4 regions of the Colwellia aquaemaris genome follow, and region 2 is predicted to be linked to each of the others. Evidence: predicted binding sites of a transcription regulator. Region 2 holds the regulator's gene; each other region holds the start of a gene.
What was found. The regulator sigma-54, encoded in region 2, starts transcription at its own class of promoters, with help from an activator protein. The targets are predictions, from matches to a motif close to GTTGGCACGNNNNTNGNNT.

Region 1: the regulator sigma-54 is predicted to act here: its motif matches at 1,360-1,378, upstream of AC27HL_RS14460 (PEP-CTERM sorting domain-containing protein).
Region 3: the regulator sigma-54 is predicted to act here: its motif matches at 1,798-1,816, upstream of AC27HL_RS17250 (choice-of-anchor A family protein).
Region 4: the regulator sigma-54 is predicted to act here: its motif matches at 1,897-1,915, upstream of AC27HL_RS16590 (THxN family PEP-CTERM protein).

The regions. Positions count from the first base shown of each region.
Region 1 is NZ_BAAJLV010000005.1:40,421-43,591, forward strand. It holds gene prsT (XrtA/PEP-CTERM system TPR-repeat protein PrsT) at 1-1,060, opposite strand, end outside; gene AC27HL_RS14460 (PEP-CTERM sorting domain-containing protein) at 1,442-2,233, shown strand; gene AC27HL_RS14465 (hypothetical protein) at 2,560-2,790, shown strand; gene AC27HL_RS14470 (DUF2959 domain-containing protein) at 2,787-3,171, shown strand, end outside.
Region 2 is NZ_BAAJLV010000001.1:434,314-437,484, forward strand. It holds gene ptsN (PTS IIA-like nitrogen regulatory protein PtsN) at 1-423, opposite strand, end outside; gene hpf (ribosome hibernation promoting factor) at 454-741, opposite strand; gene AC27HL_RS01975 (RNA polymerase factor sigma-54) at 779-2,287, opposite strand; gene lptB (LPS export ABC transporter ATP-binding protein) at 2,353-3,084, opposite strand; gene lptA (lipopolysaccharide transport periplasmic protein LptA) at 3,085-3,171, opposite strand, start outside.
Region 3 is NZ_BAAJLV010000008.1:53,395-56,565, forward strand. It holds gene AC27HL_RS17235 (DUF2971 domain-containing protein) at 1-98, shown strand, start outside; gene AC27HL_RS17240 (GlxA family transcriptional regulator) at 155-1,093, opposite strand; gene AC27HL_RS17245 (YybH family protein) at 1,203-1,607, shown strand; gene AC27HL_RS17250 (choice-of-anchor A family protein) at 1,857-2,816, shown strand.
Region 4 is NZ_BAAJLV010000007.1:55,297-58,467, reverse strand. It holds gene prsT (XrtA/PEP-CTERM system TPR-repeat protein PrsT) at 1-391, shown strand, start outside; gene xrt (exosortase) at 454-1,791, shown strand; gene AC27HL_RS16590 (THxN family PEP-CTERM protein) at 1,968-2,975, shown strand.

The DNA.
Region 1 (3,171 bases), on a different contig from region 2:
CGTAAGTTAGATACTTTCTAAGATAGCGTTTAGCATCGTCATAATTACCATACTGAAAGTTAGTTAGTCCGGCCAGGTAATAATAATCTGGTGTGTTTTTCATTATTTCATCTGGTACCGCTGCCAAAGTTGCTATAACTTCTGTGAGCTTCTTAGTGCCATCACTATTTTGCTCAGTATTTAGATGAGTGGTAATAATTGCTTTTAAATATCCTGCTCGTGGTTCGTTTGGTATTTTACTGAGAATGAAATCAATATGAGGCTCTGCCAAAGCATAATCGTTAGTGTCGATGTAAAGCATAGCTTTAGTTAACCTTGCAGACATTTGCTGGTTATCTATTGCCAATGCTTTATTTATGGCCTCTAACGCGGCAGAAGTATCTCCCATATGAGAGAGTAAATTAGCTTTGAATATCCAGCCGTTAATAAAAGGACGGGTATTTGCTAATGCTTGCTCAATAAACTTCATTGCTTGCTCAGGCTTATTAGCTCTTAGTGAAATTTGTGCTCTACCTAATAAGGCAAGTTGATTTTTTGGAGATATAAGCAATGCTTCTTCGAATGTCGCGTCTGCTGAGCTATAGAGTTTCTGGCCTATCTGTGCTTGCCCTTTATAAACAAGCAAATCAGTTTCTATTTTATTTCCACGATTTCCTGCTTTGGTTACTTTCAACACGTCTTCATATTTATTTTGTAAAATATAAGCATGAGCAAATAAGGTGACTAAGCGGTTTTTATCGGCATTATCGTTTTGAGCCTTATTTAATTCAACTTCTGCTAAAGCACCTTGACCTTGTGCTAAAAGTGCTTGTGCTAATAAAATTCGTGAAGGTAAATGATTTTCTTGCCCTTGCAAGACGTTTTTGAGGTGAATGATAGATGTTTCAATTTGATTGTTCTGATACGCGATAAGTGCTTTTTCATATTGCTCATTTATCGTGTTATTTGCATAGCACTCAAGCGATATTGCACTCATTAAAGTAATTGCAATAGATGCCTTTCTTAATTTACTTATTGATTGATATGGCTTGATCAAATTTGGAAATAGTGAGTCGTTCATAACAGAGCCTTGGGAAAATATGAAAATAACATACAGCGATAATGTTATTGGTTGCAATTATGTTAATTTTTTTTTTCTTTATACGCTAGCAATTTAATGATGTTATTTAATTAAGCTAGAGTTAAACCGTTATGATATAAAATATTTCCTTTATTTTAAGCAGAATAATTAACATCAATATGCTAGATTTAATTACTGGTTATTTTTTAACTGTCGAGCTATTTTACAACGTACTAAGTAAAAATACTTAAAACAAATCCTTACGAAGGTATACCCTTGTAATTAAAGGGTAAATTATATTTGGCTTGTTTCTTGCTTTGTTTCTGGTGTAAAATAAAGTTTATTACAGTTGAAGTTGTAACAACATATAATTGGAATATTATGATGTCGATGATTAAGAAAAGTTTAAAAACATTAGGGTTAGCAGCATTACTTGTTAGTGCCAATGTTTACGCTACGGATATTACTATTGGTGGATCACAAGTCTCTATTGATGATAGAGAGTCAGCTGGTGATAGAGATGCTAATGGTAGAGATAGCACATATAATATTGATCAAATGGATGTCTCTTGGTCATCCGAGCACACAATTACCGTTGATATTTTTACTAACTTCGCAAACTTTACTCATAATAGTGGTACCGAAACACATAACAACGAGCATGGTTATTATGGACAAAGAATTGTTTATGGTGACTTACTAATTGGAGTTGATAGTGGCTCTGATTTTAATTATGCCTTTTCGTTGAAAAATGGTCGATGGGGCAATGGTCAGGTAAATAACTCTTCAACGGGCGGTTTATATGCTATAGATGGTACATGGACATCTCGTGACCGCCATAATAATAGCCGCGGTAGCGCAAGATATGATGGTGATGTTTTTGGTCGTACAGTTGGGTCTGAGCTAGGGAGTAATAACTCTTGGAGCGTAACGCCAGGTAAAATTAGTTTTAGCTTTAATGTTGCCGGTTTAGACATGTTTAAAAATGCTAAAACTCTTGCGTTAAGTTGGGCTGAATCATGTTTTAATGATGATGTACATGGTGAGTTTGACATCACTCGTCGAAACAGACCAGCAGAAGTTCCTGAGCCTTCTACGTTAATATTGATGCTACTTGCTTTAGGCGCTGTTGCCTATCGTCAAAAGAATAAGCGCAATTCATTTTCTGCGTAATGTCTGCTGGCTAGCAAAGGTTAGCTAAACAAACAGTTTAATAAAAACCAGATACAGAAGTATCTGGTTTTTTTTGTTTAATCGTTTGCTGCGTTCTTTAGTAAGGCGTTGACATAATGTATAAATTGTTCGTTATCGTTAATGACCTAGTGATTTTCTTGTTAGTGAATTAAAGCTGTTTAACTAAACTGTAGCTTAAAGTAAATTTTTACAAAAATTATCTTTTTATTAATAATAGGCGCAGTAAATCTAATAAAGGTAATGTTATACTATTGACAATAAAACGATATTTTAATAACAAAAATTTAACGTTCGGAGGTTTTTATATGGCGCAACAAGGATCTGGTGGCAATGTATTAGCGGCACTATGTAGTATTTTTATTCCTGGTTTAGGGCAATTAGTACAAGGGCGTATTATGCCGGCTATTTTATTTTTTATATTTTGGACAATCGCTGGGGCATTAATGTGGGTTGGTATAGGCTGGATTCTTTTACCAATTGTGTACCTTTGGTGCATAATCGACGCCGCTCGCTACACTAGTGGAGGTAGTTCATGACACTTTTTCGAAATTATTACGCTAATAAATTTCAAAAAATTGCACTAATTGCTCTGACGACTGTTGCCATGCTGGGCTGTCAGTCTGCGTATTATTCAGCAATGGAAAAAGTTGGCGTTCATAAACGCGACATCATGCTAGATCGGGTTGAAAACGCTCAAACGGCACAACAAGATGCACAGCAGCAGTTTAAGTCAGCGTTAGATCAGTTATCTCAGTTGATTAATTATGACGGTGGTGACTTAGCTGCTCAGTACGAATTGGTTAATGATCAATATGAAGCGAGCAAATCATCTGCTGAAGAAGTATCAGACCGTATAAGTGCCATTGAGAATGTTGCTGAGGCATTATTTGATGAATGGAATGATGAAATTCAACAAT
Region 2 (3,171 bases):
TGCTTGGCTATTGTCACACTTGCGGACTTGTTTACAAAATTGTTTATCACGAAATGTTTGGGCAATGCTTTGTAGTGTACATAGGTGATTTTGGCATTCTTCTTCAGCAACAAATAAGGCGATAAAAATATCTACAGGGCGATGATCAATAGAATCAAAATTAATGGCTTGTTCGGTGGTGATAACGACGGCAATTGGTTTTTCGGCATTTTCTAAACGACCATGTGGAATGGCAATACCATTTCCAATACCTGTAGAGCCCATTTTCTCACGCTTAATTAAGCTCTCTAATAACTGAAATGTATCGTGATTGGGTAATTTCTCTGAAGCTAAGCTACTTAAATATTCTAATACACGTTTTTTGCTGGAGCCCGGAGCTGCACATATTGTGCAGTCCGGAGTTAAGATGTCTTGCAACTTCATAATTACTTCAAAGACCTAATGAGAGGGATATTAGTGTTTACTAATTTTGCCTTTATATTTTAATATTTGGCGGTCGAGCTTATCGATTAATGAATCGATAGAAGCATACATATCGCTATTTTCAGCTTTAGCATGTACTTCACTGCCACTTAGGTGAACCGTTGATTCAGCAATTTGATTAAGCTTTTCAACGGTTAAAACTACATGAACATTGTTTATATGATCAAAATGTCGCTCAAGCTTTTCAAATTTTCCATTAACATAATCACGTAATGAATCGGTAACATCGACATGGTGTCCGGTAAGATTAATTTGCATATGCTTCAATCCTCTTTTTCGGGTAAATAAACCAAACCTACAATAGGCTTTTACGTTGATTCGATGGTGGTATTGAAAGTGATTCGCGATATTTAGCGATAGTGCGTCTTGCTACTTTAATACCTTGTTCTGCCAGAATATCAGCCATTTTGCTATCACTTAGCGGCTTGGCTGGAATTTCTGCAGAAACGAGCTTTTTAATAAGTTCACGAATAGCTGTTGATGAACATTCACCGCCATTTTCGGTACTAACATGACTAGAGAAGAAATACTTTAACTCAAAAATACCTCTTGGCGTATGCATGTACTTTTGCGTAGTAACCCGAGAAATTGTTGACTCATGCATATCAACCGCTTCAGCAATGTCATTCAAAACCATAGGGCGCATTGCCTCTGGCCCGTGTTCGAAGAAGCCTTGCTGGCGTTGCACAATACAATTAGATACTTTTAACAAGGTATCGTTTCGGCTTTCTAAGCTCTTAATAAACCATTTTGCTTCTTGCAAATTTGAGCGAATAAATTGTGAGTCGGTAGAAGATTTCATTGAACGAGACATTGCCGCATATTGCTGATTCACTGAAAGCTTAGGGGCAGTGTCAGGGTTTAATTCGACCGTCCAACGACCATTTTTCTTTTCTACTGAAACATCAGGAATAACATATTGTTCTTCGCTTTTGATAACACTGTCACCTGGGCGAGGGTCAAGGGTTTGGATTAAGCGAATGACTTCACGTAATTGGTCTTCTTTTAAGCGCAGTTTTCGCATTAATTGACGGTAGTCGCGGTTACCAAGTAAATCGATATATTTACTAACAGCTAACTTGCTCTCTTCTAACCATGGCGTATCGCTGGAAAATTGATTTAACTGTATTAATAAACATTCGGGGATGGAACGAGCTGCAACACCAACTGGGTCAAATACGTTGATGCGTTTAAGTACAACTTCAACTTCATCAAGCTCTACGTCTTCTATGCCAACACTTTCCAATATTTCTTCTGCAGATACAGTTAAGTAGCCGGCTTCGTCAACCGCTTCAATAATGGCTGTAGCAATAGCTTGGTCTGTTTCTGTAAAAGGGCTTAGCTCCATTTGCCATAATAAGTGGTCTTGAATAGAGTCTTTAGTTTCACCTTGATAAGTATAATCTTCTGAGGCTGGACCTACCGCACCACTGCTAGCACCGGCACTAAAATTGTCATCCCAAGTGGTATCGTTATTTAACTCTTCCGGAATATCTGTTTTTGCTAAACCTTCGGCTGAGCTTATTTCGTCAATCGTTGGCGCTGAATCTTCGCTACCATCTGAAAGAGTGACTTCTGAGGCTTCGCCAACATTGGCTGAAAAGGCCTCTTCTAAATTATCAGGGGTGCTTTCTGAAGTGTTTACTTGATTTTCATCCATTTCAAGCAGCGGATTACTTTCAAGCGCTTCCTGAATCTCTTGCTGTAAGTCTAAAGTCGACAGTTGCAACAACTTAATTGCTTGTTGCAATTGCGGGGTCATGGTTAACTGTTGTCCGATACGGAGCTGCAGAGTAGGACGCATTTAGGTTTTCTTTTCCCTGTTACTATTTAACACATTGTTATTTTATTGCTAAAGCCTGCTATTAACTATAGCGTGAATTGTTCGCCTAGGTATACATCTCTTACATGTTGATTTGCAAGAATTTGATCCGCGTCACCTTCTGCAATTAGTTCACCATGGCTAACAATATAGGCATGTTCACATACGTCTAAGGTCTCTCGTACGTTGTGGTCGGTTATCAAAATACCTATGCCTCGTTCTTTTAAGTGTAGGATAATTTTTTTTATATCACCTACTGAAATTGGATCAACACCGGCAAATGGCTCATCTAATAAAATAAATTTAGGATCGGCGGCAAGAGCGCGAGCAATTTCAACTCGGCGACGTTCGCCACCAGATAAGCTCATTCCTAAATTATCTTTAATATGGCCGATATTAAATTCTTCTAATAAATGCTCAAGCTTTTCTTCTTTCTCGATATCTGATAATGATTTTCGAGTTTGTAAAATGGCCATGATGTTGTCATATACAGACAATTTTCGAAATATAGAGGCTTCTTGCGGTAAGTAGCCAATACCTTTGCGAGCACGTTCATGCATTGGCAGTAATGTTAAGTCTTCGTCATTTAATACGATGGCACCGCTATCATTGTTTACTAAGCCTACAATCATATAAAATGAGGTTGTTTTACCGGCGCCATTAGGGCCAAGTAAGCCGACAATTTGTCCAGCCGATACTTTTAAACTAACGTTTTTAACAACCTTTCGGCCTTTATAAGATTTCGCTAAACCCGTTGCAGATAATGTAGATTTTGACATTTAGTTCTGCTTTTCCTTTTTCTCTTTCGGTAATTCAGGTTTGTTTTTAGGTTGTAGCACTGTTTCAACAACCGTATTTTCTAAGCT
Region 3 (3,171 bases), on a different contig from region 2:
TTTTAGATTTGGTTTTAAAAAGTAGTTTTACTCCTAAAATTTGGCAGGCGAGCTTGGCGGCTAACTCTTTCAACTTAGAGTTCACACAATTAAGTTAGCTAGGTTTAACTTGCTGTAATAGAATGGAAAACCAGTTACGTAAATTATCGAGAAATTAAACAAACCTCGCTTTAAAGGCACTTGGGCTAAGGCCAATTACTTTAATAAACACTTTACGGAAACTGTTGACGTCGTCGTAACCGACGTTGGCAGATATTTGTTCAAAACTTTGTTTGCTGGTTTCTAATAATTCACAGGCTTTTTGTACGCGCAGGCGTTGAATGTATTGCATCGGCTTAAGTGAAGTTGCGCTAGTAAAGTGTCGTAAAAAAGTGCGTTCACTTAATATGGCAATTTCTGCTAATTTTTTAATGGTGATTGGCTGTGAAAAGTTGGCTTGTAGATAATGTTGCACGTTAAGTATCGCTTGGTTGCCATGACTAAATGACGGCGTAAAACTGCCATAGTAACGTTGTTCTCGCTTACCAGTATCAACAATCAGTAGCTTACCTAGTTTGCGCATAATATGCGGCTTCATAAATTGTGCAACTAGCTCTAGCCCTAAGTCTAGCCACGACATTAGCCCACCAGCACAAATAATATCGCCGTCGTTTATCAGTAAACTTTCTATGTTTAATTTTACTTTTGGAAAGGTTTCAGCAAACTGTTCCGCTAACTGCCAATGAGTTGTTGCCGTACGGTTATCAAGTAAACCCGTATGCGCCAAGGTAAAAGCGCTGGCGCATGCCGAGCACAAAATTGCCCCTGAATGATGGCTGGTTTTTAACAGTGACAGCAGTTCTTCAGGTGGTTGTTGAAAATACTCTTCATTTGAATTTGGCGGCAAAATAACTAGGTCAAAATGTTGGCTGGCGATAGCATCAAACTGGCTATTAAGTTTCTCAGGCTGAATAAGGTGAATGACAAAAGTGCTATTTAACTGCTGCTGATTGGCAATTTTGTTCGCCATGGTAAATAGTTCAGTTAAACCATGCACGGCACTTTGCAGTGCTTGCGGGTAATCGATTAGCGCAATATGGATTTGTTTTGTCATAATTAAACCGTTTTATGTCAGTTACGCCATAGGTATGAGTTGTGCAAGTTTTGCATAATATCACCCACTAACCAAGTATTAAGCTAATCGAAAAAGCTAGGAGCTAAACATGACAGAGCAAAAAATAGGGCAAAAACAAGTTTCACAACCAGCACAAGCACGCGTATTACAAGCGGTTAACGAGGCAAGTGCTAGATGGAAAGCGGCCTTTAACCGTGGTGACTATGTAGGTTGTGCGGCGCAATACGAAGTTGATGCGGTAATGAATGCCATGCCATTTGGCCAATTTGTTGGTCGAGAAGCTATTCAAGGTTTTTGGCAGCAACTTATTGCTGATGGTTTTTCAGGTGTTGACTATGTTGAGCCAAGCATTGAAGTACTTGATGAAAACAGCGCGGTATTAAAGTCAGACTGGAAAATGAATAAAGCCGCAGGCGTTATCACCAATGAGCTATGGGTTCTACAAAATGATGGCACAGCGAAGTTGCGCGAAGATGATTTTGAAGCGCAATAAGGCAAGTACCAAACAGTAACGGTATAAATGATTTACTTATTTTTGCTTATTTATTGATAGTTAATAAAATGGTCGTTATTTGCACAAGTTATATTGTAATGCGAGTTTTAGGTTGTCAGATAAATTTACAATGTATTATTTAATGTTGATTGTGTTTGTATTAAATATATAAATATCAATGTGTTGACGGGTTGGTCTGACCTTTGCTTTGTCGCCAGCATTAAATAATTTTGTTTGAGTAGTATTTATATGAATTTCAATCGCTTATTTGTTGTTAGTTGTGGTTTATTATTGTCTAGCGTAACTTGTTCAGTAAATGCCAGCTTTATTGATCTTGGAGCGGCAAAAAACTATAACGCTTTTATTCATAAAGACTTCTCGGCAACTAGTAGCGACGTTGAAGGACGTATGGCCGCGGGCGGCGATGTTTCCATTAGCAATTACAGTGTCAACATTAAACATGGTAGCCAATTATATGCCGATACGAGTAGTTCGCCGGCGTTAGTGGTTGGTGGTGATCTAAATTTCACTAGTGGCCAAGTGGCGGGCGATGTATTTGTAGGCGGTAATTACACACCCACTGCAAGTGGTACAGTTACCAACGGTACTGTTCAGTCAGGTGGTATTGCGCCGATTAATTTTGATGACGAATTTGATGCATTAATTGATTTAGCTGTTGAATTGGCATTATTGCCGGAAAACAGCACCGCGACTGATTTATGGTCAACCCAACATTTAGTTGGTGCTGGCAGCAATGGTGTAGCGAACGACTTGCATGTGTTTAATTTAGACGCTTCAGATATGCTATTTAGTGACTATTTATTATCAGAAGTGGATAAAGGCGATACCGTATTATTTAATGTTGCGGGGACTGATATTGCAACCAGCTGGGGAAATTTTGCTGGTTCTGACAATTCATTATTCGATTTTTCTGAAAATATACTATTTAATTTTTTCGAAGCGGAAACATTAACGATAAATGCCGCAATGTACGGTTCTATTTTAGCACCTAAAGCGAGTATTGAAGCGCCTCATGGTGTGATTTGGGGGCAGGTAATTGCTGAATCATGGCATGGCAATACGCAAATAAACGATAACCTTTTTGTTAGTAAAAAGCCGAATGTAGGAGTTACCGTACCTGAGCCAGCTACGTTAGCTATATTTGCATTAGGAATTATGGGGCTTTTGGTTCGTAAATCTAAAAAATAAGCATCATTCTTCTTAAAAAAGGCATCATAATTATGGTGCCTTTTTTTGTGGTCATTTCATCTACTTTATTAGGCCGCTTTTACAAAATAAATAGCTGTTATGGCTGTAAGTTGTATTTTATTTGTTTCAATTATTATGCAGCATTTATTTAATTCTCATATTAAAGCGTAAAGCCTCAATTTGAACTTGTTAGTTAATGATATGTATTTATTACTCTTTGGCTCGTGCAGCGTTTTACGGGGCTACATTTCTGCGAACTGTTTATTTGCTTTACAGTTCTTAATTGTAAATTTCTTTTCTTTTCTTAACTTGTTGTAAATAAAAGGAAATAAAAATTGGCTTGCTAATTGCTGTA
Region 4 (3,171 bases), on a different contig from region 2:
GGAACAAGCAACATTCACTAATAGTAACGCCTACAAAAAAATACTAGCTGAGTTGTATATTAAGGATAAACCCCAAAAAGCAATTGCTAACTACTTATCTATATTAGAGCAGTCCCCTAATGACGTAGTAACGTTAAACAATTTGGCTTGGACATATTACGAGCAAAAACAATACGATAATGCCTTAGTTTACGCTGAGAAAGCGAAATCGCTTGCACCAAAGCACCCTCAAGTACTTGACACTTTAGGTATCATTTTAATTAAAAAAAATAAAATACAGCAAGCTATAAGTATATTGGAATTAGCTCAGTCTATTGACAAAAATGATAGCTCTATCAAAGAGCACCTCGCACAAGCAAGGTTAGCAATGCAAACTAACGAAACAAAATAATAGTTAAATATGCCGTGGTATGCGCTTATTTTATTTGCCTGCCACGTATAAAATGGTGACACTTGAATTTTTTAAAGCGCTACAATTCATTACTTCTCTTAGCAGTAGTTTATATAGCTATTGCGTTAACTCAGCTACCTATTATTGAGAATTTTTGGCGTTATAGTTTTGATGATGGTACCTATTCGCACGCTTTTTTAATTCCATTTATTTGCATCTACCTATATTGGTTACTATTCCAGTCGGGCGAACTCATTTTTAATAAAAAAATTCATCTTGGCGCCTTAATTTCAGTTATTTTGACAAGCTATATATTGTGGGTTTCTATAAATGCACAATTCCCTACAGGCTATCGTATTAGCTTTATATTATTTATAGCCGCGATTACCACACTAATATTTAAACCATCGATAAAAGTGCTATTTCCAGCGCTATTTTTAATTTTTCTCACCCCTATTTGGGGCGCGGCAACGGTAATATTACAAAATATATCGACCTACGCTGTAACATACTTAATGAACCTCTCCGGAATTCCAATTTTTGTTGAAGGCAATACCATTGCAATACCATCTGGCGTATTTGAAATTGCTGGAGGGTGCAGTGGTTTACGCTATTTAATTGTTTCATTGGCAATTTCAAGCTTATTTATCTTCTTAAACATTCGAAAATATAGTCACGCCGTTCTATTTATATCTATAGCTATTATTGGAGCATTGATCACCAACTGGATCAGAATAACTGCACTCATAGTAATTGGACACGTCACAGAAATGCAAAGTGATTTAATGCAAGATCACAATAGTTTTGGCTGGTATATATATATGCCTTTTATGGCTTGGCTTTTTTATTTTGGACAACGCTATGTAATTGCGGAGGATAAAAAAGTAACTGAAATTTCTCAAACAACTATTGAGTATAAAAATGTGATGCTTTGCCTAACTGCTATAATTCTTATATCTAACCCTTTAAGAAATTTGCTTCTAACATCAAGTAGCGAAGGTAATCAATGCCTAGAAATTAACTCAATTCACCCCACCCCAGACCTATTTTTACCTGCAGCTCAATGCAATATAACAGCCAATACCCAAGATAAGTTCACTATTACCTATATCTACAACGATGCAAAGCTTGAAGGTGCTGTTGATTATTATCTTAATGAGTTTACTCCTCAACATTGGCTTATAGAGAGTATGTTGCAAACTGATGAAAGTAATAATTTAGTCGTATCGAAAAATGGGCAGTATTATCAAATCTCCTATCTATTTGAAAGCCATGGTATTGCTACGAGTAGCCTAAAAACGTTAAAAAAATTGAAGTTGTTACAAGCATTAACAAAACCAAGTGTTACCAAATTGAAGTGGCAAGCAACTCGTTGTGAAAATAAATGTCGACAACTTTAAACATTGCTGCAATTTGCAAAAAAATATTGTCAATTAATTTTACAGACTGTTACACACTTGCCAGCAACGAAACATTAAAGCATTGAAACAAAACGATTTTTAATACATGGCACACCTTCTGCATTAACTAAGGAAATTATGAATTAAATCTGTATTATTTCTAAGGAAGATGAAGCATGAACACTAAATTGAAATTACTATCAGGTTTGCTTATCGCTGGTCTAGCAAATACAGCGAATGCCAACCTTATTACAAACTGGGCTTACACTAACCAAGCTGGTTTTGAAGCTGGTTATACTGATACGTCAAACACAGCAATCACTAGCGACAATGTTGTTGCAACTGGTAACTCAGCTGGGGGGGATGTTAATGATCTTTCTGATAATGCAGGTAATATTTTAAATACTGATGGTAACTGGGCAAATGGCGTAGCAGGCGATGACGCTTTATCTACTGCATTAACATGGGGTACTCCAGCCGCGGGTGCTGGCAACCCACAAAGCTCTCTAAGCATTGATAGTCCAATTAACGATACTATGGTTACAGATGGTGCATGGGCACAAGGTACGGCAATTACACATGAAAACTGGGTAATTGTAGGTGACTCTCTTACGAGTGCATCAGTATTAGATGGCTTAGCACTAATTCCTACTGATTGGGAAGGTAAAGGCGATGACGCTGCATATGATGCATTATTAACTAACAGTCAACCATACTTCGCACCACAACTAGAATTTGGTATTAACTTTTTCGAAACTCCTAATGGCGGCGTAAGCTGTCCAAATGGTGAAGCTAATTTCCAAGGTGATAATGCGAATGGTTGTGGTGATATCTTTGAAATTACTGGTTTAGAGAATTTACCTTTAGTCCCTGTAGTTGGTCCTGATTTCATTCAATTCACAGTTCCATTTGTATTACAAGATATTAATGGTCCAATTCCTGGTTGGAACGATGTTGAGTACTTCGTAACTACTCGTTTATCTGGTTTAACTACATTGCCTGCTGACTATGAATGTTCAAATGGTCAACCTGCATGTTTTGGTTTTGTAACCGTTGAAGAGAGAACCAACGTACTTGACGCACAATTTAGAGTTAGTACTGTTCCAGAACCTACAACTATTGCATTATTTGGTCTAGGCTTACTTGCTACAGGTTTTGCAGGTCGCAAAAAGCGCAACGTATAAACCATAAGTATATCCCACTAAAATCCGGCTTTTAAGCCGGATTTTTTTATTCAGCTTTTTGAGTAATAAAATAACTCGGCAATATAGTCTATAGATAGATGACTTAAAATAGGAATAGAAATATGCCAATTACAAGCGATATGGTTTACTAATATACAAGTAGTTACACTGGCTAGCTTAGATTCGGGAATAATCA